3 regions of the Promicromonospora kroppenstedtii genome follow, and region 1 is predicted to be linked to each of the others. Evidence: riboswitches for the same ligand, from Rfam matches in the RefSeq annotation. Region 1 holds a riboswitch; each other region holds the start of a gene.
The links. A riboswitch is a leader RNA that binds a small molecule or an ion and turns the genes downstream of it on or off. The one in region 1 is predicted to bind cyclic di-AMP.

Region 1 (7,000 bases):
CAGGTGCTTGCGCTCGCTGTCGGCGACGTAGAGGGTGCGCTCGTCGGCGGAGAAGGCGAGGCCGTTGGGACCGGCGAAGTCGTCGGTGACCCGCGTGACCGAGCCGTCGAGGTCGCGGCGGTAGACGTGGGTGCCGCCGATCTCGGGGACGGCGGCGAACCCCTCGTAGTCGCTCTGGATCCCGTAGGTCGGGTCGGTGAACCACACGCTCCCGCCGCTGTGCTCGACGAGGTCGTTCGGGCTGTTCAGGCGCTTGCCCTCCCAGCGGTCGGCCAGCGTGGTGACGGAGCCGTCCGGCTCGGTGCGGGTGACCGACCGGCTGCCGTGCTCGCACTGCAGCATGCGGCCCGCGCGGTCGACGGTGCGGCCGTTGGCGTAGCCGCCCGGGCTCCGCCAGACGCCGACGCCGCCCGTGGCCTCGTCCCACGCGAGCACCCGGTCGTTCGGGATGTCGCTGAACAGCAGGGTGCGCCACGCCGGCGAGTACGCCGGGCCCTCGAGCCAGCTGCCCTCGTCGTAGAGGACGTCGGCGAACGTGTCGCCGCGGACCGGGGCGAACCGCTCGTCGTGGCGCTCCCACCGGGCACGGATCTTGCTCAGGGTCACAGCTGTCTCCTTCGTGGTGGACGACCATGCGGTTGCTGCCAGGGCGGCCGTGGTCCTGGCAGCAGGTGCATGGTCAGTTCGTGGTGGCCGACAGCACCTCGTCGGCCGTCGTCACCTCGATCAGCGGCGCGTACAGCCGCATGATCTCCAGGGCGCGCTCGTGGTTCTCCGGCGTCGAGCCCGCGCAGGCGTCGGCGACGACGAGCACGCGGCGGCCGGCGTCGGCGGCGGCGAGCGCCGTCGAGATGACGCAGCAGTCGGTGGCCACGCCCGCCAGCACCAGCGTGCCGGCGTCGCGCGTGGCGGCTGCGAGCTCGGGGCCCCACTTGCCGAACGTGGTGCGGGTGACGACGGGCGCGCCGCCGGCGACGACGTCGGCCAGGTCGGTGATCTCGTACAGCGGGTCGTCCTGCGGCACGAGCGCAAAGGGCCACTGGTCGAAGTAGGCGCGCCAGGCGCCGTCGGGCACGGCGGGGGCGACGTAGCGGGTCAGGACGGTGCGGCCCGCGAACGCGGGCAGCAGGCGCCGGGTCCCGGCCAGGGCGCGCGGGTAGTCGGGGGAGGCCCAGGGGCTGGGCGGGACGGCGAACACGTCCTGCATGTCGATCGCGACCAGGGCGGCATCCGGCCCGACGCCGCCCGCCCCGACCGGCGCCCCGGGAGCACCAGAGCCCCCGTTCACCGCTCCTCCTGCCGCCGCACCGCGCGGGCGCTCAGCAGGAGCGTCCCGACGAAGCCGAGAGCCAGGGCGACCAGCACGCCGAGGTTGGCGAACGCCCAGTTCCCCTCCACCCCGCCGAAGGGCCCCAGCAGGTAGCCCTGCCAGGCCAGCCAGGGTGCGTAGGTGTTGGTCACCAGCCCCCAGCCGATGGCGGTGCCGACCACGACGAGCAGCACGGCGGGCCAGTTCACGGACCCGTACCGGCCGGCGGGCTCGTAGAGGTCGGCGTCGGCGTAGTCGCGGCGGCGCAGCAGGATGTCGGCGAGCAGCACGCCGCACCAGGCGGCGACGGGGACGCCGAGAGTGATGAGAAAGCCCTGGAAGGGACCGATGAACGAGTCGGCGACGAACACCACGTAGATCGCGCCCACGACCATGAGCGCGCCGTCGATCGCGGCCGCGACCCAGCGCGGGGCGGGCAGGCCGAGGGACAGCAGGGCGAGGCCGGAGGAGTAGATGTCGAGGGCGGCTCCGCCGATCAGCCCGGCCAGCGCCACCACCGCGAACGGGATGAGGAACCAGGTGGGCAGCAGCGTGGACAGGGCGCCGATCGGGTCGGCGCCGATCGCCTCGTTCAGCACGGGGTCGGAGCCGGCCAGCAGCAGGCCGAACACGAGCAGGACGACGGGGGCCAGCGAGGCGCCGAGCGTGGTCCAGCCGACGATGCCGGGGCCGGAGGCGGAGCGCGGCAGGTAGCGCGAGTAGTCGGCGGCCATGTTGACCCAGCCGAGCCCGAAGCCGGTCATCATGAACACGAGGCCGCCGATCACCTGCGGGCTGCCGCCCGCGGGGATCGCGGCGACAGCCGCCCAGTCGATGTGGTCGGCCACCAGGATGATGTAGACGACGGTGAGCACGGCGGTCAGCACCGTGATGACCACCTGGAGCCGCATCACGAGGTCGAACCCGAAGACGCCGGCGACCACCACGATCCCGGCCACGACGATCAGGGCCACGACCTTGGTGACCGTGCCGCCGCCCCAGCCGAGCGTGCCGAGCACCGTGGACGTCGCCAGGGTGGCCAGGGCGACGAGCACCGTCTCCCAGCCGACCGTGAGGATCCACGACAGCAGCGAGGGCAGCTTGTTGCCCCGCACGCCGAACGCGGCCCGGGACAGCACCATGGTGGGCGCCGAGCCGCGCTTGCCCGCCAGCGAGATGAACCCGCAGAAGAGGAAGGACACCACGATGCCGACGACGCCCACGACCACGGCCTGCCAGAACGACACGGCGAACCCGAGCAGGTAGGAGCCGTACCCGAGTCCCAGCACGGAGACGTTGGCGCCGAACCAGGGCCAGAACAGGTTGCGTGGCGACCCGCGCCGCTCGGCCTCGTCGATGGTGTTCAGTGCATTGGTCTCGACGCTCGTGGGTGAGCTCATGGTGGCGATCCTGCCACCCGGTGCCCCGTGAGGGCGAGGGTGGGGCCGTGGGGGGACACGCGAAGGGCCCGCACCGAGACGGTGCGGGCCCTTCACGTGAGGAGCCGGGGTCGGGCGGGGCCGACCTGCGGCGTCAGCTGATCCGGAGGTAGACCGGGCTGTCCTGCCAGATCTTGGACTCCCGGACGGTCTGGCCGGGAACCGGGGCCTCGATCTGCATGCCGTTGCCGGCGTAGATCGCGACGTGGCCCGGAGACCAGATGATGTCGCCCGGCTGTGCGTCGGCGGCCGAGACCTCGGTGCCGGCGTAGCGCTGCTCGGCCGAGGAGTGCGGCAGGGTGATGCCGATCTGGGCGTAGACGTAGGACGTGAAGCCCGAGCAGTCGAACCCGGCGGGCGTCGAACCGGCCCAGACGTAGGGGACGCCGATGTACTGCCTGGCGATGTCGACGATCTTGGACCCGGAGGAGGCGGCCGGCGCTGCGGCCTTCTTCTCGGTCTTCTCGGCGGCGGGGGCCGCCGTCGTCTCGGCCTTGGCGGGCTCCGCCTCGACGACGGGCTCCGGCTCGGGCTCGGGCTCCGGCTCGGGGGCCGGCGTCACCTTGATGGTGCCGGTCTCCAGCGTGAACTCGCTGTCGGAGGCGACCTTGACGGCCGGGGCGGTGTCCACCTTGGCTGTTGTCAGCGCGGCGGTGGCCACGTCCGCGGTGGTCGACTCCTGGGCGGCGTCGCGCACCGCGTCCTTGACGGCCTTGAGCTCGGCGGTGGTGGCCTGGGGCTCGTCCGCCGGTGCGGCGTGGGCCGGGGCGGCGAGCAGCGAGACGAGGAGTCCCGATCCGGCTGCGACGACCGCGCCACGGCGGGCGGTCGCGGAGATTCCGCGCGCTGCGGCACGCGAGAACGGGGTCAGCGGGGTGATGGGCGGGTGGGCAGCACGATGGCGCCCGGGCGTGCGTGTACTCACAGCATTTCTCCCGGCGCCTACGAGGTGAGCTGTCGGATTCGGATCGGAGAATGACCCGGCCGCGTCGTGCTGGTTGCGGCTTCACCCCAAGGGCACCTCGCGGTGCCCACGTACTTGGTTCCCCCGTCCCTGTCATCTGTTCAGAGCAGATCTCGCGGTGGTGACAGGGCTCGGCGTCCACCTCGAGTGCCCACGGAATTCCCCGCGAGCCGGACCGACGGTAACGAACCTCGGCCCGAAAGTCACGATCGCGTTACGGACGACTCGGACAGGCGATGGATCTATTGACCGTAATGTCCGACCTGCGCTAAACGGTGGGCGCCGCCCGGAGTCCGGGCGGCGCCCACCGGGCCGAAGGTCCCGACTAGGACATCCGTCCAGGTCGCACATTGTGGTTGCGGGCGAAGAGATTGCTCGGGTCGTACTGCTCCTTGACCCGCGCGAGCCGCTCGTAGGTCGACTTCGGGTAGACGGCTGTGACGTCGGTCTCATCGGCCGTCGTGAGGAAGTTCGCGTACGCACCGCTGAGGTGCGGAGCGAGCCGGCCCCACAGTCCGTCGAGCACCGGCCGGGCGGCCTCGATCACCGGCGCCGGGCCTCCGGTGAACGTCGTGACCATGAGCTCCGCCTCCCGGTGGGCGTAGGCGGTGGCGTCGCTGGGCACCCGGGCCGTGGCGCCCCCGAGGCTCCGGATCGAGATCGACGGCGCCCCTGCCGACGTGCCGACCTCGGCCAGGATCCGCAGGGTCTCCCGGACCGACTCGTGGTCCACGAGGCCGTCGTGCGCGATCACGTGGATGCCGGGCGGCGGCGTGCCGCCCTCCACCAGGACGTCCGCGTAGTCCATCAGCGCGACGTCGTCCGCGACGACCGTCCCCAGCCGGCGGATCGGGTCGAGCGCCGCCGCGGCGGCGTCGGGGTCGTCGCCGTCGAACGCCACGTGCACCTCCACCGGGGCCTCCGGCCCGCCCGCCTGCGGGTTGGCGAGGTTGGCGATGGACGTGACCTCCTCCGGGGCCGTGCGCAGGTAGTCCGCCCAGCCCTGGAGCACCGTGGCGGCCTCCCTCGCGGGGAACGACACCTTGCCGAAGAAGACACGCGTGGTCCGGTGCGCCGCGAACTCGAACGACGTCACGACGCCGAAGTTGCCACCGCCGCCCCGGATCGCCCAGAACAGGTCCGGGTGTTCGTCGGCGCTCGCGGTCACGACCGCGCCGTCCGCGGTCACCACCTGGGCGGCCACCAGGTTGTCGAGGGCCAGGCCGTGCTTGCGGACCTTCCAGCCGATACCGCCGCTCAGCGTGAGCCCGCCGACGCCGACGCTCTTGGTGTCGCCCGACGAGATCGCCAGGCCGTGCGGCGCCAGAGCCTCCGCGACGTCGCCCCAGTGGGCGCCGCCACCGATCCGCACGAGGTGCCGCTCGGTGTCGACGACCTCCACGGTCGCGAGCGGACTCAGGTCGACGACGATGCCGCCGTCGTTGGTGCTGAAGCCGGGGAAGCTGTGGCCGCCGCCGCGGACCGAGAGCGCGAGCCCGGAGCCGGCCGCGAAGCGGACGGCCGCCTGCACGTCGGCCACGGACTTGGGGCGCAGGACGTAGGCCGGACTGCCGACCACGAGCCGCGAGCGGGCCACCGACTCGTAGTCGGCCGCGCCCGGCTCGATGATGTCGCCGCCGAAGTCACGGCGGAGGGTGTCGAGTGCTGAGGTCATGACGTTTCCTTCCAGGCGGGGGTGCCGAACGAAGGATTGACTCGACGGGGGCGGAAGTTGTGACCGGGGGGCCGTGTGGCCTGGCTCACGCCGTTCCGGGGCGGACGGCGGACGGCGGCCACCCCCGGGCACGCCGGCGCGCGCCGTGGTGTGCTGAGCGGGGCTGTCTGTCTCCTCACATCATGACGATGCATGTAGTCGCCCGGGGCAACCATGGGATAGGACTGAAGGAGACGGCAGGTGCCGTCCGGACCAGAGCGAGGAGAGCACGATGACGAGGGACCGGTTCCAGGGCAAGGTAGCGATCGTCACGGGAGGCGGCAGCGGCATCGGCGCGGAGATCTCCCGCGAGCTCGCCGCCGAGGGGGCCTCCGTGGTCGTGACCGACATCAAGCTGGAGTCCGCGCAGTCCGTGGTGGACCAGATCGTCGCGGCCGGCGGCACGGCGGCGGCGTTCGCGCAGAACACGGCGAAGGCCGAGGACTCGAAGGCCGCGGTGGACTTCGCCGTCGGCCGGTACGGCGCGCTCCACCTCGCCGTGAACAACGCGGGCATCGGCGCGCCGCCCGCCAAGATCGGCGAGTACGACGTCGCCGCCTGGGACCGCGTGCGCGCGGTCGACCTCGACGGCGTCTTCTACGGCCTGCGCTTCCAGCTGCCCGCCATGGTCGAGGCCGGCGGCGGCGCGATCGTCAACATGGCTTCCGTGCTCGGCTCGGTCGGCATCGCGGAGAACGCCGCGTACGTGGCGAGCAAGCACGCGCTGGTGGGCCTGACGAAGGTGGCCGCACTGGAGTACACCGAGCAGGGTGTGCGCACCAACGCCGTGGGCCCCGGCTTCATCGACACCCCGCTCGTGCGGGCCTCGCTCAGCCCGGAAGCGCTGGCCGCGCTGGAGAACGAGCACGCCACCAAGCGGCTCGGCACGGACAAGGAGGTCGCAGCGCTCACGCTGTTCCTGCTGAGCGACGAGGCGTCCTTCATCTCGGGCAGCTACCACCTGGTCGACGGCGGCTACTCGGCGCACTGATGGCCCCGGGGCTCAGACCCCGTCGGCGGGAGCCGGTACCGGAGCGTCCTCCGGTGCCGGCTCTTTCGCGTCCTTGTCCTTCGTCGTGCCCTTAGCGGACCGGTCCGTCCTGTCGCCGTTCTCGTCCTTGAACACGTTGTCGAGCGTCACGACGAACGTGGTGAAGAGGGTCACCAGGATCGCGATGACCCACAGCACCCACTGCAGGAACGGCAGGGGGATCAGCGACCCGAGCCACCAGAAGACCCAGGCGATGCCACCGCCGACCACCACGATCATGATCGCGCCGATCACCTTGCCCGCGTCCAGCCTGCGGCGCGGCCGCTGCTTGGCGGTGGTGCGGCCGCCGACCGCGCGGCGGGCGGCGCGGACCGCGAGCTCGTTGATCGAGTCCTCCAGGGCGTCCCTGCCCTCGCCCGCCGGCATGTCCCGGTGGATGGTCACGAGCCGGTGCAGCTTGCGGTCCGTGCCGGGCACCACGCCCAGGAACGCCGCGAACGCCGACACCACGGCACCGAGCGCGGGCAGCCCCACCGACAGGATCGACACCATCTCCGAGGTGATCACGGCGCAGAGCCTATCC
Region 2 (7,000 bases), on a different contig from region 1:
ACTGCTGGCGGCGCCACCGGCCCGGCCACCGCCAGCCCCGGCGACGCCGCCAGCTCCGCCGTCCCCGGCCCCGGCGCTGCTCCCGTCCTCCGCGAACGGCCAGCTCAGGTCGCGGTGGAAGATGTGCCCGCCCGGCAGCCCGACGTCGCCCTCCAGGTCGACCGGCGTCCGCACCTCCAGGCAGGGCGCACCGTCGGCGTCGACCGCGAGCACGTCCTCGATCGGCTCGGCCAGCACCGAGTTCAGCGAGGCCAGCGTCGCCGCGAGCGCCCGTTCACGGGCGCCGTCGGGGTCCGCGCGGAAGAGCCGGGCCGGCATGTGCAGCCCGAACAGCGTGATGGTCTGCGCCTCGGTCCCGGCCAGCGCCGGGCCGAGGATGGTCCGGTCGGACAGCGTGTGGCAGTAGATCTCGCTGGGCGGCAGGTCGGGGATGCGCCCGGCGGCGGCCTGCGCGTAGGCGTCCTGGAGCTGGGTCAGCGACTCGTTGACGTGCAGCGTGCCGCTGAACGCGGCGACGGGGTCGACGTCGTCCCGCAGCCTCGGCAGCCGGTCGAGCAGCATGTTCACCTTGAGCTGGGCGCCCTCGGGCCCCGGCCCGGCCACACCGGCAGGCCCGGGCCCACCGGCCACCACCCCCGACGCGGCCCCCCGCCCGGCCCCCGACAGCAGCCGGTCCAGCTCGGCCGGCGCGCAGCCTGCGAGCACGTGCCCGGCGGTCACGCCCCGGGTGCGCCCGCCGGCGTCGGTCCAGGCGACCTCGGCGCCCACGGCCCCCGGGTCCACCCCGGTCACCGTGGCCGAGGTGACGATCGTCGCGCCGGCGGCCACGGCGGCGTCGCGCAGGGCGCCCGAGACGGCCCCCATGCCGCCCACGGGGACGTCCCAGTCGCCGGTCCCGTTGCCGATCACGTGGTACAGGAAGCAGCGGTTCTGCCGCAGGGACGGCTCGTCGAGGTCCGCGAACGTACCGATCAGCCCGTCGGTGGCGGCGACACCGCGCACGACGTCGTCGGCGAAGGTGCGGCGCAGCACCTCACCGAGGGGCTCCTCGAACAGGGCGCGCCATGCCTCGGCGCCCACGCCGTCGGTGACGAGGTCGCGGACGGCGGAGCGCGGGAGGAGGGGTTCCGTGAGCGTGGGCGCGAGGCGGCGGGCCACCTCGGCCGTCATCGCGTAGAACCGACCCCAGGCCTCGAAGTCGGCGTCGGACCCGGTGAGCCGGCGGAACGAGGCGCGCGTCGCGGCGTCGTCCTGGGTGTCGACGAGCAGGCCGCCGTCGGCCACCGGGGTGTAGGACGACCACCGCCGGCGCACGAGGCGGATCGGCAGGCCGAGCTCGCCGACCACGCGACGCGGCAGGAGCGAGACGAGGTAGGAGTAGCGGGACAGGCGGGCGTCGACGCCCGCGAACGGGCGGGCGGAGACGGCGGCGCCGCCGACGTGGTCCGCGCGCTCCAGGACGAGGACCGAGCGCCCGCCACGGGCCGCGTAGGCCGCCGCGGTGAGGCCGTTGTGACCGGCGCCCACGACCACGACGTCGTACCGGGCGCCCAGGGCGTCAAGCGTGGAATCGGACATGCACGCCATGGTGGCACGGGGCACTCATTGCCAGGGACGTTCCATCACAAGACGGTATGTGACCTAATCGTGACAATTGCGCGCCGGACGAGTACGGTCGATCTCGCCTCCCCAGCAACGGGTAGGTCCAGGTCCGGACGCCGAACCCTGTCACCGGTCCTGAGCAGCCAGAACGTGACAGGGGCGGGGGAACCAGGTAAGCCGGGCACGCGAGTGTCCTCGGGGTGAAGCCTCCTAGTGAGGCCGGGTGATTGCTCTCCCCATCCGAACCCGACAGCTCACTTCGTAGGCGTCCGAGGAGATCACTGGTGACCGTACTCACCGACCGCACCCACGACTGGGCGGACGACCAGGTAAACCGACCCAGCAACCGGGCGCGGCATCGCGCCGAGGGCCCCGCCCTCACCCCCTTCACCGCTCTGACCCAGACAGCAGCCGAGAACGCCGCCCGTACCGGCGCGATCGCGGTAGTCACCTCCGGCATGCTCGCGTCGGTCTTCACCCAGACCGCCCACACCGCTCCTGCCGAGTCCCACACCCAGACCACCCTCGCCAACAAGACGTTCGACAGCACGGCCCGCGCGGGTCTCGCCGAGAACCTCGTGACCAAGGTCGAGGTCGCGCAGGACGCCGACTTCTGGGCCGAGCAGGGCCGCGTCAGCGTGACCCCGTACGCCGAGACCAAGGCCGGTATCGCCGAGGCCAAGGCGAAGGCGGAGGCCGAGGCGCGCGCCAAGGCCGAGGCAGAAGCCAAGGCGAAGGCCGAGGCGGAGGCGAAGGCCGCCGCTGAGGCAGCGGCCGCCGAGGCCGAGGCGGTGGCCGCGGCCGCCGCGTCGTCCGCGGACCTGGGCCAGCAGGCCGTCAACCTCGCCCTCGAGTACGTGGGTGTGCCCTACGTGTGGGGCGGAGCCTCCCCCAGCGGCTTCGACTGCTCCGGGCTCATCCAGTACGTCTACGCCCAGCTCGGGATCAGCCTCCCGCACAGCTCGGCCTCGATGTCGACGGTCGGCTACCAGGTCTCCGCCGCGGAGGCCCAGCCGGGCGACATCGTCTGGACGTCCGGCCACGTCTCGCTCTACGCGGGCGACGGCATGGTCGTCGAGGCCCAGCAGGAGGGCGTCCCCGTGCACTACACGGAGATGTGGCAGAACAACCCGGTGTTCATCCGGGTGACGGGCTGACCTGGCGCCCAGGCACCACTCGCAGGACGCAGCGCCCGTCCGGCCGCACCGGGAGCACCTCCCGGACCGGCCGGACGGGCGCTCTGCTTCGTCGCCCCGTCCGGTAACGTCCCCGGCGTGAAGATCCTCGTACCGGACGTGCCCTTCGACCTCGACTTCCCGTCCCTGCTGCCCGACGGCGGAGCCTCCTTCGCACCCGGCGGCACCGACACCGTGGCCACCTACGTGATGACCGAGCCGATCCCCGCCGAGCACACCGACGCGGAGCTGCTCGTCACGTGGTCCAGCCCGCCCAAGGTCGTGGCCGACGCCGCGGAGCGTCTCACCAAGCTGCGCTGGGTGCAGACCCTGTCGGCGGGCCCGGACGTCGCGCTGCGCTCCGGGTTCGCGCCCGACGTCGTGATCTCGTCGGGCCAGTCCCTGCACGACGACACCGTGACGGAGCACGCCCTGGCCCTGATCCTGGCGTCGGTGCGCCGCATCGACGCGTCGCTGACGGCGCAGCGGGAGCACCGCTGGGCCAAGGAGATCGCGTTCGCCCAGGCTGACGGCGTGACCGGCCGCGAGTACACGCTCGACGGCGCGCGCGTGACCATCTGGGGCTTCGGCTCCATCGCCCTCCGCCTGGCACCGCTGCTGACCGCGCTGGGCGCGCGCGTCACGGGCGTCGCCTCGCGTGCGGGCGAGCGCTCCGGGTACCCGGTGGTCGACGCCGGCGGCCTCGACGCGCTGCTGGCCGAGACCGACCTGCTGGTCTCGCTGCTGCCGGCCGTGCCCGCCACGCGGCACATCCTCGACGCCCGGCTGCTGAGCCTGCTGCCCCCGACCGCACGGTTCGTCAACGTCGGCCGCGGTGCGACCGTCGACGAGGCCGCGCTGGAGGACGCCCTGCGCTCCGGCCGGCTCGCGGGTGCGGCGCTGGACGTCATGGAGACCGAGCCGCTGCCCGCGGACTCCCCGCTGTGGGACGTGCCGAACCTGATCCTCACGCCACACGTCGCGGGCGGGCGGCCCCGCGGCGCGGCCCGCTTCCTCGCCGAGCAGCTCACGGCCTGGCGCACGGGCGGCGCCCTCCGCAACGTGGCCCCCCGCTGACCCGCCCTCCCTCCTGTTGAGTGCTGGCTATTTGTTGTTCCGGGAGCTCGGAAACAACAAATGGCCAGCACTCAACGGGAGGTGCGGGGGGTCAGAGGCCGCGCGGGCGGGGCTGGCAGACCGGGCAGCTGAACGACGACCGGTTCATGAACGCGTCCCGGCGCACCAGCGCGCCGCAGCGGCGGCACTCCTCGTTCTCCCGCCCGTACACGGCGAGCGACCGGTCGAAGTAGCCCGACTGCCCGTTCACGTTGACGTACAGCTCGTCGAAGCTCGTGCCGCCCTGGACCAGCGCCTCGCGCATCACCTCGGCCGCCGAGTCCAGCACGCGGCGCACGTCCGCCGCCCTGAGCTTGTCCGTGGCCCGGGCCCAGTGCACCTGTGCCCGCCACAGCGCCTCGTCGGCGTAGATGTTGCCCACGCCGGACACCACTGTCTGGTCCAGCAGGGCGCGCTTGACCTGCGTCCGCCGACGACGGACCCGGCTCACCAGGGCGTCCAGGTCCAGGTTCGGGTCGAGCAGGTCGCGGGCGATGTGCGCCACGGGCCCGGGCAGCACGGGCAGGTCGGAGCCGTACCCGGCGGGGACGGTCGCGCTCGCGCCGTCGGGCACGAGGTCCTGGACGCTCAGGTGCCCGAACGTGCGCTGGTCCACGAAGTCGAGGTACCGCGCGCCCGACGGCGCGTCGTCCAGGTGCAGGCGAACCCGCAGGTGCGGGTGCTTCCAGTCGTCCTCGGGGCTCGCGGCCCCGTACGGGGTCGGCGCGGCTTGATCGCCGGTCACCGCGTCGACTGCGATCGACGCGTCGACCGCGATCGCCGGGTCCGTGGCGGGTGCCGGTGCGGCCTGGGTCGATGTGTCCGGGGCCGAGCCGGTGGATTCCGCCGCGGACTGCGCCGGATCCTCGCTCGCCGTCGCGCCGCGCACCAGGAGCTGGCCCGACATCCCGAGGTGCGCGAGCAGCGCGGCGACAGGGCGGGTCTCGGCCGGCGCCGAGGGCCCGACAGGCGCTGCGGGTTCAACACTCGCTGTGGGCTCAACAGGCGCCGTGGGCTCGACCGGAGGGTTGGGCCCAGGCTGCGGGTCGCCGGGCTCCGTCAGCGGCAGCCAGAGGAACTTGCCGCGGCGCACGGCAGCCGCCAGCCGCCGTCCGGCGAGCTGGTCGCGGAAGGAATCCGGTCCGCCGTCGTGCCTGCGGACGCTGTACTCGCGGAAGACCTCGACGTCGCGCACCGTCGCGCCGACGACCAGGCGGTCGAGACCGTCGCGGACGGTCTCGACCTCGGGCAGCTCAGGCACCGGCGGCCGGCGCCTTGCTCGCGGCGGACCTGCCGTCGGCCTGCTTGTTCTCGGCCGGCTTGTTCTCGGCCGACTTGTTGTCAGCAGCCTTGCCGTCGGCGTCCGCGCCGGGCAGCGGGAACTTCTCCAGCAGGGCCCGGTAGGTTTCCTCGGCGGCGCCCTGCTCGGCGTGCTTCTTCGCCGTGCCGGAGCCGGACCCGTAGGTGACACCGTCGATCACGACGGTGGAGTGGAACACGCGCGCGTGCTCCGGGCCCTCGAAGGTGGCGATGTAGTCCGGCGAACCGAGGCCGCGCTCGGCGGAGGCCTCCTGCAGGGAGGTCTTCCAGTCCAGGCCGGCGCCCAGGCCGGCGGCGACGTCGAGCGTCGAGTCCACCAGCCGGTGCACCAGCTCGCGCGAGGTCTCCAGGCCGTGCGACAGGTACGTCGCGCCGATCAGGGCCTCCACCGTGTCGGACAGGATCGAGTCCTTTTCGAAGCCGCGCGTGCGGATCTCACCCTTGCCGAGCAGCACGTACTTGCCCAGGCCGAGGTTCCGCGCCACCGCAGCGAGGGCGCGCTGAGACACCGTGGCGGCGCGCATGCGCGCCAGGTCGCCCTCCGACTGGTCCGGATGACGCCGGTACAGCGCCTCCGTGACCACGAGCCCCAGCACGGTGTCGCCCAGGAACTCCAGGCGCTCGTTGGTGGGGATGCCCCCGGCCTCGTGCGCGAACGACCGGTGGGTCAGTGCCAGCACAAGAAGCTCGGGGTCCAGATGGACCCCGAGCTTCTCGAGCAGCGCGGTAGGTTCCGGCCTTGCCGGCGACGTCCCGCCCTTGGCCACGTCAGCCCGCGTGAACGGTCTTCAGGGCGTCGCGGTACGTGCGGCCCTTGTAGGTGCCGCACGTCGGGCACGCCGTGTGCGGCAGCTTGTTGGCCTGGCACTGCGGGCAGGTCGTGAGGGTCGCTGCGGTGGTCTTCCACTGCGAGCGACGCGCACGGGTGTTGCTGCGCGACATCTTGCGCTTCGGAACAGCCACGGCTAGCTCTCTTTCGTCTCGTCCGACACGCTCGTAGATTCGAGCATGCTCTGTAGCGCCGACCAGCGAGGGTCGACAACGTCATGGTGATGACCGGGGTCGTCTGCCAGGCGCGCTCCGCACTCGGAGCACAGGCCAGGGCAGTCCTCCCGGCACAACGGTTGAAATGGTAGTGCAGTCACGACCGAATCCCGAAGCGAGGGCTCCAGGTCGGCCATGTCGTCCTCGAGGACGGACTCCTCGTCCTCCACGTCCGTGTCCCCCGCCTCGGCCGACGCAGCGGCGCGCTCGGGGTATGCGAACAGCTCGGTGACGTCGACCGTGAGCTCACGGGAGATGTCGTCGAGGCAGCGGCTGCACTCGCCCTTGGCGATGCCGCGGACCGTGCCGGAGACCAGCACTCCCTCCATCACGGACTCGAGCCGCAGGTCCAGCTCCAGGTCAGAGCCCTCCGGGATACCGATCACGGCGGTACCGAGGTCCGACGGCGCCTGCACGGTCGCGCTGTGCGTGCGCATCGATCCGGCACGCCGAGAGAGCTCGTGCGTGTCGAGCACGAGCGGCGAGTTCGGTTCGCGGGAAATGACGGGCTCCGATGAGGGCAGGAGAAGGACAGCGTCCGATCGGACGATGAAGGGGGTTGGACCGGCGCACGACGTCACGCCAGGGACCAAAAAGCAATCCTACGACATGGAACGGGCGTTACGCGCGCCCGTGCCGAGTGAGAGGCCTCACGAGCCCGCGGCGGGCTGCCCCAGCGCGGCCCGAAGGACCTCCGGCACGCCCGCCGGGACCAGGTCGTCGACCGGGCCGCCGTGCCGCAC
Region 3 (7,000 bases), on a different contig from region 1:
GAACCGCTGGCCCTGCTCGCTGTGCGCCTTGAGCCGGTTCTCGAACTCGGCCTGCGTGCGCAGCTCGTCCTCCGTGGGCCAGAGGCCGATGCCGAGGATGAGCAGGAACGTCACGACGCTCACCGCCATGACGAGCGGCACCAGCAGCTGCATGGTCGAGGCTCCCGTGGGAACGGTGTCGACCGGGTTGACCACGGACACGCCGGCCATGCCCGTGTAGTGCATGCCCGTCACCGCGACACCCATGACCAGCGTGGCCACGATGGTGGCGAGCGTGCCGCGGATGTGGACGGTGCACCACAGTGCGGCGGTCGCTGCGACGATCGCGATGACGATCGAGGCGATGACGTAGACCGGGTTGTAGACGACCTCGGCGGACATCTCCATCGCCTCCATGCCCATGTAGTGCATGGCGGCGACGCCCGCACCGGCCAGCGCGCCGCCGACAAGCATCGCGGGCAGCTTGCGCTTGCCGAGCTCGGTGATGAACAGGCCCGCCCCGACGACGATGATCGCGATGGCAGCGCTGAGGAGGGTCTCAGGGATGTTGTAGCGGATGGTCACGCCCGAGGCGGAGAAGCCGAGCATGGCGACGAAGTGCATCACCCAGATCCCGGTACCGCCCAGTGCGATGGCGCCGAAGACGAGCCACGCCGCGCGCGCGCCGCCCGCAGCCGCTCGGGCTCGGGAGGTGCATGCGAGGCCCGTCGCTGCGCCGGTGCACGAGATCGCGAACGCCAGGATGGGCGTCACGATTCCGAAGGTGAAGTGGTCGATCAATGGCATCTTGTTGAACAGCCCCTCAAAATGGTTCCCTCTGTTGCGGAAACGTTACAGAGCCCCCGTGCACCGGACAATAGGCAGAACTCCCCGTCGAAGGGGTATTGCGGACGTGATCAGCCTGGTCAGATGCGCTCGACGAGGTAGTCCACGCACTCGGTGAGCGCGGCTACGTCGTCGGGCTCGACGGCAGGAAACATGCCGACGCGGAGCTGGTTCCGCCCGAGCTTGCGGTAGGCGAACACGTCCTGGACGCCATTGGCGCGTAGCTCGGAGAGTACCCGTCCGGCGTCGATCTCGTCGGCCAGGTCTATGGTGCCGACCACCGTGGACCGCTCCTCCGGGCGGGCCACGAACGGCGTCGCCCACGGGCGCTTCTCGGCCCAGCCGTAGAGGATCTCGGCCGACGTCGCGCACCGCTCGGCCGACCACTTCAGGCCGCCCTGCGCGAGGAGCCACTCCACCTGGTCGGCCAGGAGCAGGAGCGTCGCCACGGCGGGCGTGTTCAGCGTCTGGTCCAGGCGCGAGTTCGTGATCGCCGTCGTGAGCGACAGGAACTCCGGCACCCAGCGGCCCGAGGCCTCGATCCGGGCGGCCCGCTCGACGGCGGCAGGGGACAGCACGGCGAGCCACAGGCCGCCGTCGGCCGCGAACGCCTTCTGCGGGGAGAAGTAGTAGGCATCGGTCTGGCGCAGGTCCACCGGCAGCGCGCCGGCCCCCGACGTCGCGTCCGTGAGCACGATCGCGCCGTCCGGTCCGGACGGGCGCAGCACCGGGGCCATCGCGCCCGTCGAGGTCTCGTTGTGCGGCGTGGCGTAGGTGTCGACGTCGTCGGCCGGCTCGAGGTAGGCCACGGCGCCCGGCTCCGCGGTGATCACCTGGGAGGGGTCGAGGAACGGGGCGCGCGACGTGGCCGTGGCGAACTTGCCGCCGAACTCGCCGAACGACGCGTGCTGCGCCTTGCGCTCCACGAGGCACAGGGTGGCCACGTCCCAGAAGGCGGTCGCGCCGCCGTTGCCGAGCGTCACCTCGTAGCCGTCGGGCGCACCGAGCAGCTCCGTGACACCCTCACGGATGCGGCGAACCAGGTCCTTCACGGGTGCTTTCCGGTGCGACGTACCGAGCACGTGGGCGTTCGCCACGAGATGATCTACCTGTCCCGGGCGCACCTTGGAAGGGCCTGAGCCGAAACGGCCGTCGGTGGGCAGCAGGTGTGTCGGGATTGTCAGTGGCACAGAACTAGACTAGAACCTGGGCCGACGCCCGGGGCGCCGAGCCCACGGGCGACTGGGCGGCTGCGCGCATGACGGGAGCTGACGTGACGGATCTGATCGACACCACCGAGATGTACCTCAAGACGATCTACGAGCTCGACGAGGAGGGCATCACCCCCCTGCGCGCGCGCATCGCGGAGCGTCTGGGGCACTCCGGACCGACGGTGTCGCAGACGGTCGCGCGCATGGAGCGCGACGGGCTCGTGATCGTGACCGGTGATCGCCACCTGGAGCTCACGGAGCTCGGGCACGACAAGGCGATGCGCGTGATGCGCAAGCACCGCCTGGCGGAGCGCCTGCTGACCGACGTGATCAAGCTCGACTGGGAGCACGTGCACGTCGAGGCGTGCCGCTGGGAGCACGTGATGAGCGACCTGGTGGAGAAGCGGCTCGTGGGCCTGCTCGACCACCCGCACCACGACCCCTACGGCAACCCGATCCCAGGCCTGTCGGAGCTGGGCGAGGCCTACACGGACGTGCCGTTCCTGGCCGGTGTGATCTCGCTGCCCTCGGCGTTCGAGGCCGCGGCCAAGAAGGGCGTGAAGGGCGAGCCGCTCGCGGCGTCGCTGACCCGCATCGCGGAGCCCCTGCAGACGGACGTCGAGCTGCTGGCCCGCCTGTCCGACGCCGGCCTCGTGCCCGGCTCGCGGATCACGGCGGAGCTCAGCGACGGTACGTACACGGTGACGGTCGACGGCGCCGGGACGGCGCTCGAGCTGGGCGAGGACCTGGCCCGGCACCTCTTCGTCGCCACCGCCTGATCCGGTTGCCCCGGTAGGTGGCGACGGGGGTGCGAAATGGCCCCTTTTGCCGGAAAGGTGTCACCCTCTGTCCGACACGCCATGACATTCGTTGCCGGAACGTGACATCGGGGGTGACGTCGGGTACGTTCGGACCGCTCCCGCGGAGTTTATTCCGAGGGAGTCTCCGGACGGACGCCGAACTCTGTCACCGGCCGGGGCCCCAAGACGACCGCATGACAGAGGCGGGGGACCCACCATCGGGCGCCAGGGTGCGTCCTAGGGGTGAAGCCGGGCAATCCTTCGGGAGCGCACGGCCGGGTGATTTCTCCCACCCGAACCCGACAGCTGACCTCGAAGGCGTACAAGGAGAGGTACTACGTGACTGCACGTACCACCCGCGCACGCCATCGTGCTGCGCGTCGCCCTGTGACTCCGCTCACCGAGCTCGCCCAGAACGCCGCCGTCGGTCGCCGTACCGCGGTCGCCGCCGCAGGTGGCGCGCTCCTGGTCTCGACGTTCGGTGGCGCGATGGCTGCGCAGGCCGCTCCGCTGGAGACCGGCCCCGCCAAGATGAACTCCGTGGACCTCAACGCGCTGACGTCGCAGGCCCGTGAGTCCCTGTCCAACGCTCCCGTCGTGACCGTCGCGCCCGACGCCGAGCTCAGCGTCGAGAAGTCCGCCGTCTCGGTGGTCTCCGCTGCCGACAACGAGGACTATCAGGCCGAGCTGGCCGCCAAGGAGGCGGAGGAGGCCGCTGAGGCCGCCGCCGCCGAGGCTGCCGAGGCCGCTGCCGCAGCCGCCACTACGGTCTCGACCGCATCGTCCGTCGACGTCCCGGCGTCGGCGATCGGCAACTCCGTGATCTCCATCGCCAGCCGGTACATCGGCGTTCCGTACGTCTCCGGTGGCAGCAGCCCGAGCGGTTTCGACTGCTCGGGCTTTACTTCTTACGTCTACGGCCAGCTCGGTATCTCGCTGCCGCACTCGTCCTCGGCGCAGTCCGGCTACGGCACGCAGGTGCCGGCGTCGGAGGCACAGCCGGGCGACCTGATGTGGACCCCCGGGCACGTCTCGATCTACGCCGGTGGCAACACCATGATCGACGCGTCCAAGCCGGGCACCGTGGTCGACTTCCGCACCATCTGGCAGTCGAACCCGACGTTCATCCGCCTGGGCTGATCGCGGCCACGTAACACCTCGCTGAGCGCCTGTCCGGTCACGACCGGGCGGGCGCTCTGCTTTGCCATCTTTCTGCAGACTTTTTGCCTCCGGTTACCCGATACCGGTGCTCCGCCGGTAGCGTTGGAGGGCAAAGGTGCACTGCCGTAGAAAGGACTGGCGATGACACGATCCGAGGTCGTACTGGTCGGGGTGGACGGATCGGCCGCGAGTCTGCACGCGCTGGACTGGGCTACCGCCTACGCACACCGCGTGGGCTGGGCGCTGCACATCGTGTGCAGCTACTCGTTGCCGTCGTTCACGGCCGCGTCGCTCGACGGTGGGTACGCCGCCCTCGACGACACCACCATCCAGGAGGGCGCCAAGGCGGTCCTGGTCGAGGCGGAGAACCGCGTGGCCGACGCCGGGGTGCGCGCCACGACGGAGGTCGCCACCGGTGACGCCGCCGGCGTGCTCGTGGAGCTGTCCGCCGACTACGGGCTTGCCGTCGTGGGCACCCGCGGCCGAGGAGGTTTCACGGAGCGTCTGCTGGGTACGGTGTCGTCCGCGCTGCCGGCGCACGCGAAGTGCCCGGTGGTCGTGGTCCCGCTGCGGGCAGAGACCAACCGGGGCGTCTCCTGGACCCCGCCGGACCTCAGCTCGGGTGAGCCCGGCACCGCCGCCGGCTCGGCGGACGACGCCGAGAGCGACGTGGCCCCCGGGGCAGCGGAGATCCGGGAGGTGCGCCGCATCGTCGTCGGCGTGGACGGGTCGCCGCAGGCCGAGCGGGCGCTGCAGCATGCGATCGTCCAGGCCAACGCGTGGGGCGCGGAGCTGACCGCCGTCACCGGCGTGCCCGTGGGCAACGCGGGGATGCTGGCGTGGCTGCCGTCGTCGATCGACCGGGAGCAGGTCCTGGCCGACATCGGGGCCGGCATGGACGTGCTCGTCGACCGGTACGAGGCCGAGAACCCGGGCCTGCGCATCCGGCGCATCGTGCTGGACGGCACGGGCGCGGAGCTGCTGACGGAGTTCTCCACGGCGTCGGACCTCGTCGTCGTCGGTTCGCGCGGCCGCGGCGGGTTCCGCGGGCTGCTGCTGGGCTCGACGAGCCAGGCGGTGCTGCACCACGCGGCCTGCCCGGTGCTCGTGGTCAACAAGCACTGCCCGGACTGACCGGGACCCTGAACGTGTCAGACCCTCAGGTCACCGCAGTGACCTGAGGGTCTGACCCGTCAGAGATGGTGCGATCAGGCCTGCGCGGCCTCGGCCGCGGCGAGCAGCACGCAGGTCGCGACGCCGTCCATCGCGGTACGGACTTCTTCCAGCGGGGGCATCGACGGTGCCAGACGCACGTTCTGGTCCTGCGGGTCCTTGCCGTACGGGTGGGTGGCACCGGCGGGGGTCAGGGCGATCCCCGCCTCCTTGGCGAGCTGCACCACCCGGGCGGCCGTGCCCGGTGCGACGTCGAGCGACACGAAGTAGCCGCCCTTGGGCTCGGTCCACGACGCGATGCCGTAGCCACCCAGGCGCTCGGTCAGGATCTCGACCACGGCCTCGAACTTCGGCGCCAGGATCGCGCGGTGCTTGCGCATGTGGTCGCGCACGCCGTCGGCCGAGCCGAAGAACATCGCGTGCCGCAGGTGGTTGAGCTTGTCCGGGCCGATGGAGGCGACCGACAGGTGCTTCTTGAACCACGCGATGTTCGCCGCCGAGCTGCCCAGGAACGACACGCCCGCGCCCGCGAACGTGATCTTGGACGTCGAGGCGAACAGCAGCACCCGGTCCGGGTGGCCGGACTCGGCGGCCAGCGCGATCGCGTTCGGGCTGGTCACCTCGTCGTCGGTCAGGTGGTGCACCGCGTACGCGTTGTCCCACAGGATGCGGAAGTCCGGGGCGGCGGCAGGCATGGAGACCAGTGCGCGGGCGACGTCGGCGCTGATGACCGCGCCGTCCGGGTTGGAGTACGTGGGCACGACCCACATGCCCTTGATCGTGGGGTCGGTCGCGACGAGTGCGGCCACGGCCTCGGCGTCCGGGCCGTCCGCCGTCATCGGCACCGGGATCATCTCGATGCCGAAGGCCTCGCAGATCGTGAAGTGCCGGTCGTAGCCCGGCACCGGGCAGATCCAGCGCACCTTCTCCTCGCGCGCCCAGGGCTTGGGTGAGTCGGGGAAGCCGAACAGCTCGGCGAACGCGACGACGTCGTGCATGGTCGTGAGCGACGCGTTGCCGCCCGCGAGGAGCTGCTCCACGGGCACGTCGAGCAGCTCGGCGAAGATGCGGCGGATCGTGATGCCGCCGTCCAGCCCGCCGTAGTTGCGCACGTCCGTGCCGGTCTCGTCGGTGTGCACGCCCACGCCGGGCAGGGCCAGCATCGGCTCGGCGAGATCGAGCTGCTCGGCGGACGGCTTGCCGCGCGTGAGATCCAGCTTCAGGCCCTTGGCCTGAAGCTCGGCGTAGGCCTGCTGGAGCTGCGCGAGGTCCGGGAGCATGACGGTGTTGTGGGACGACGTCGTAGTGGTCACCCCCGGGAGAATACGCTCAGCCGGCGGCCGGTGACAGCCGTGACCGGCGGCGCTTGCGGGGCGGGGTGACTTCTGCGTCTGGGATGTCTGACGTGTCCGTGGATGGGGCAGTTGTGCTGTCGCCGTCCGACCCGTCGTCGGCCGGCTCCTCGCCGGCACCGCCGCCCGGACCGCCGTCCCGCAGCGCCACCAGGGACTCCTCCAGGATGTCGAGCGCCATCTCCAGCTCGGGCTGCACGATCGACAGCGGCGGCGACAGGCGGATGGTCGAGGCGTGCGTGTCCTTGGCGAGCACACCCCGCTCCAGCAGCGCCTCGCACAGCTCACGGCCGGTGCCGAGCTTCGGGTCCACGTCGACGCCGGCCCAGAGCCCGACGCAGCGCGCGCCGGTCAGCAGACCCTGGTCCACGAGCGCGTCGAGCCGCTCCTGGAGCACCTTGCCCGACGCCGCGGCGCGGGCCTGGTACTGCCCCGTCGAGAGCAGGTCGAGTGCGGCGATGCCGACCGCGCATGCCAG

Region 2: another riboswitch for cyclic di-AMP. It lies ahead of ACH47X_RS21570 (C40 family peptidase); the one in region 1 lies ahead of ACH47X_RS01660 (C40 family peptidase).
Region 3: another riboswitch for cyclic di-AMP. It lies ahead of ACH47X_RS13530 (C40 family peptidase); the one in region 1 lies ahead of ACH47X_RS01660 (C40 family peptidase).

What each region holds. Positions count from the first base shown of each region.
Region 1 is NZ_JBIRYI010000001.1:367,278-374,277, forward strand. Features, by position in the region: gene ACH47X_RS01645 (SMP-30/gluconolactonase/LRE family protein) at 1-606, opposite strand, end outside; gene ACH47X_RS01650 (cysteine hydrolase family protein) at 680-1,288, opposite strand; gene ACH47X_RS01655 (purine-cytosine permease family protein) at 1,285-2,709, opposite strand; gene ACH47X_RS01660 (C40 family peptidase) at 2,843-3,673, opposite strand; cyclic di-AMP (ydaO/yuaA leader) riboswitch at 3,674-3,829, opposite strand; gene ACH47X_RS01665 (FAD-binding oxidoreductase) at 4,038-5,387, opposite strand; gene ACH47X_RS01670 (SDR family NAD(P)-dependent oxidoreductase) at 5,659-6,417, shown strand; gene ACH47X_RS01675 (hypothetical protein) at 6,430-6,984, opposite strand.
Region 2 is NZ_JBIRYI010000015.1:19,505-26,504, reverse strand. Features, by position in the region: gene ACH47X_RS21575 (phytoene desaturase family protein) at 1-1,578, opposite strand, end outside; cyclic di-AMP (ydaO/yuaA leader) riboswitch at 1,734-1,885, shown strand; gene ACH47X_RS21570 (C40 family peptidase) at 1,887-2,759, shown strand; gene ACH47X_RS21565 (NAD(P)-dependent oxidoreductase) at 2,877-3,854, shown strand; gene mutM (bifunctional DNA-formamidopyrimidine glycosylase/DNA-(apurinic or apyrimidinic site) lyase) at 3,946-5,154, opposite strand; gene rnc (ribonuclease III) at 5,147-5,935, opposite strand; gene rpmF (50S ribosomal protein L32) at 5,982-6,176, opposite strand; gene ACH47X_RS21545 (YceD family protein) at 6,179-6,733, opposite strand; gene coaD (pantetheine-phosphate adenylyltransferase) at 6,908-7,000, opposite strand, start outside.
Region 3 is NZ_JBIRYI010000007.1:269,483-276,482, reverse strand. Features, by position in the region: gene ACH47X_RS13545 (MHYT domain-containing protein) at 1-753, opposite strand, end outside; gene serC (phosphoserine transaminase) at 906-2,015, opposite strand; gene ACH47X_RS13535 (metal-dependent transcriptional regulator) at 2,099-2,815, shown strand; cyclic di-AMP (ydaO/yuaA leader) riboswitch at 2,981-3,173, shown strand; gene ACH47X_RS13530 (C40 family peptidase) at 3,224-3,976, shown strand; gene ACH47X_RS13525 (universal stress protein) at 4,139-5,131, shown strand; gene ACH47X_RS13520 (aminotransferase class I/II-fold pyridoxal phosphate-dependent enzyme) at 5,206-6,450, opposite strand; gene rocD (ornithine--oxo-acid transaminase) at 6,500-7,000, opposite strand, start outside.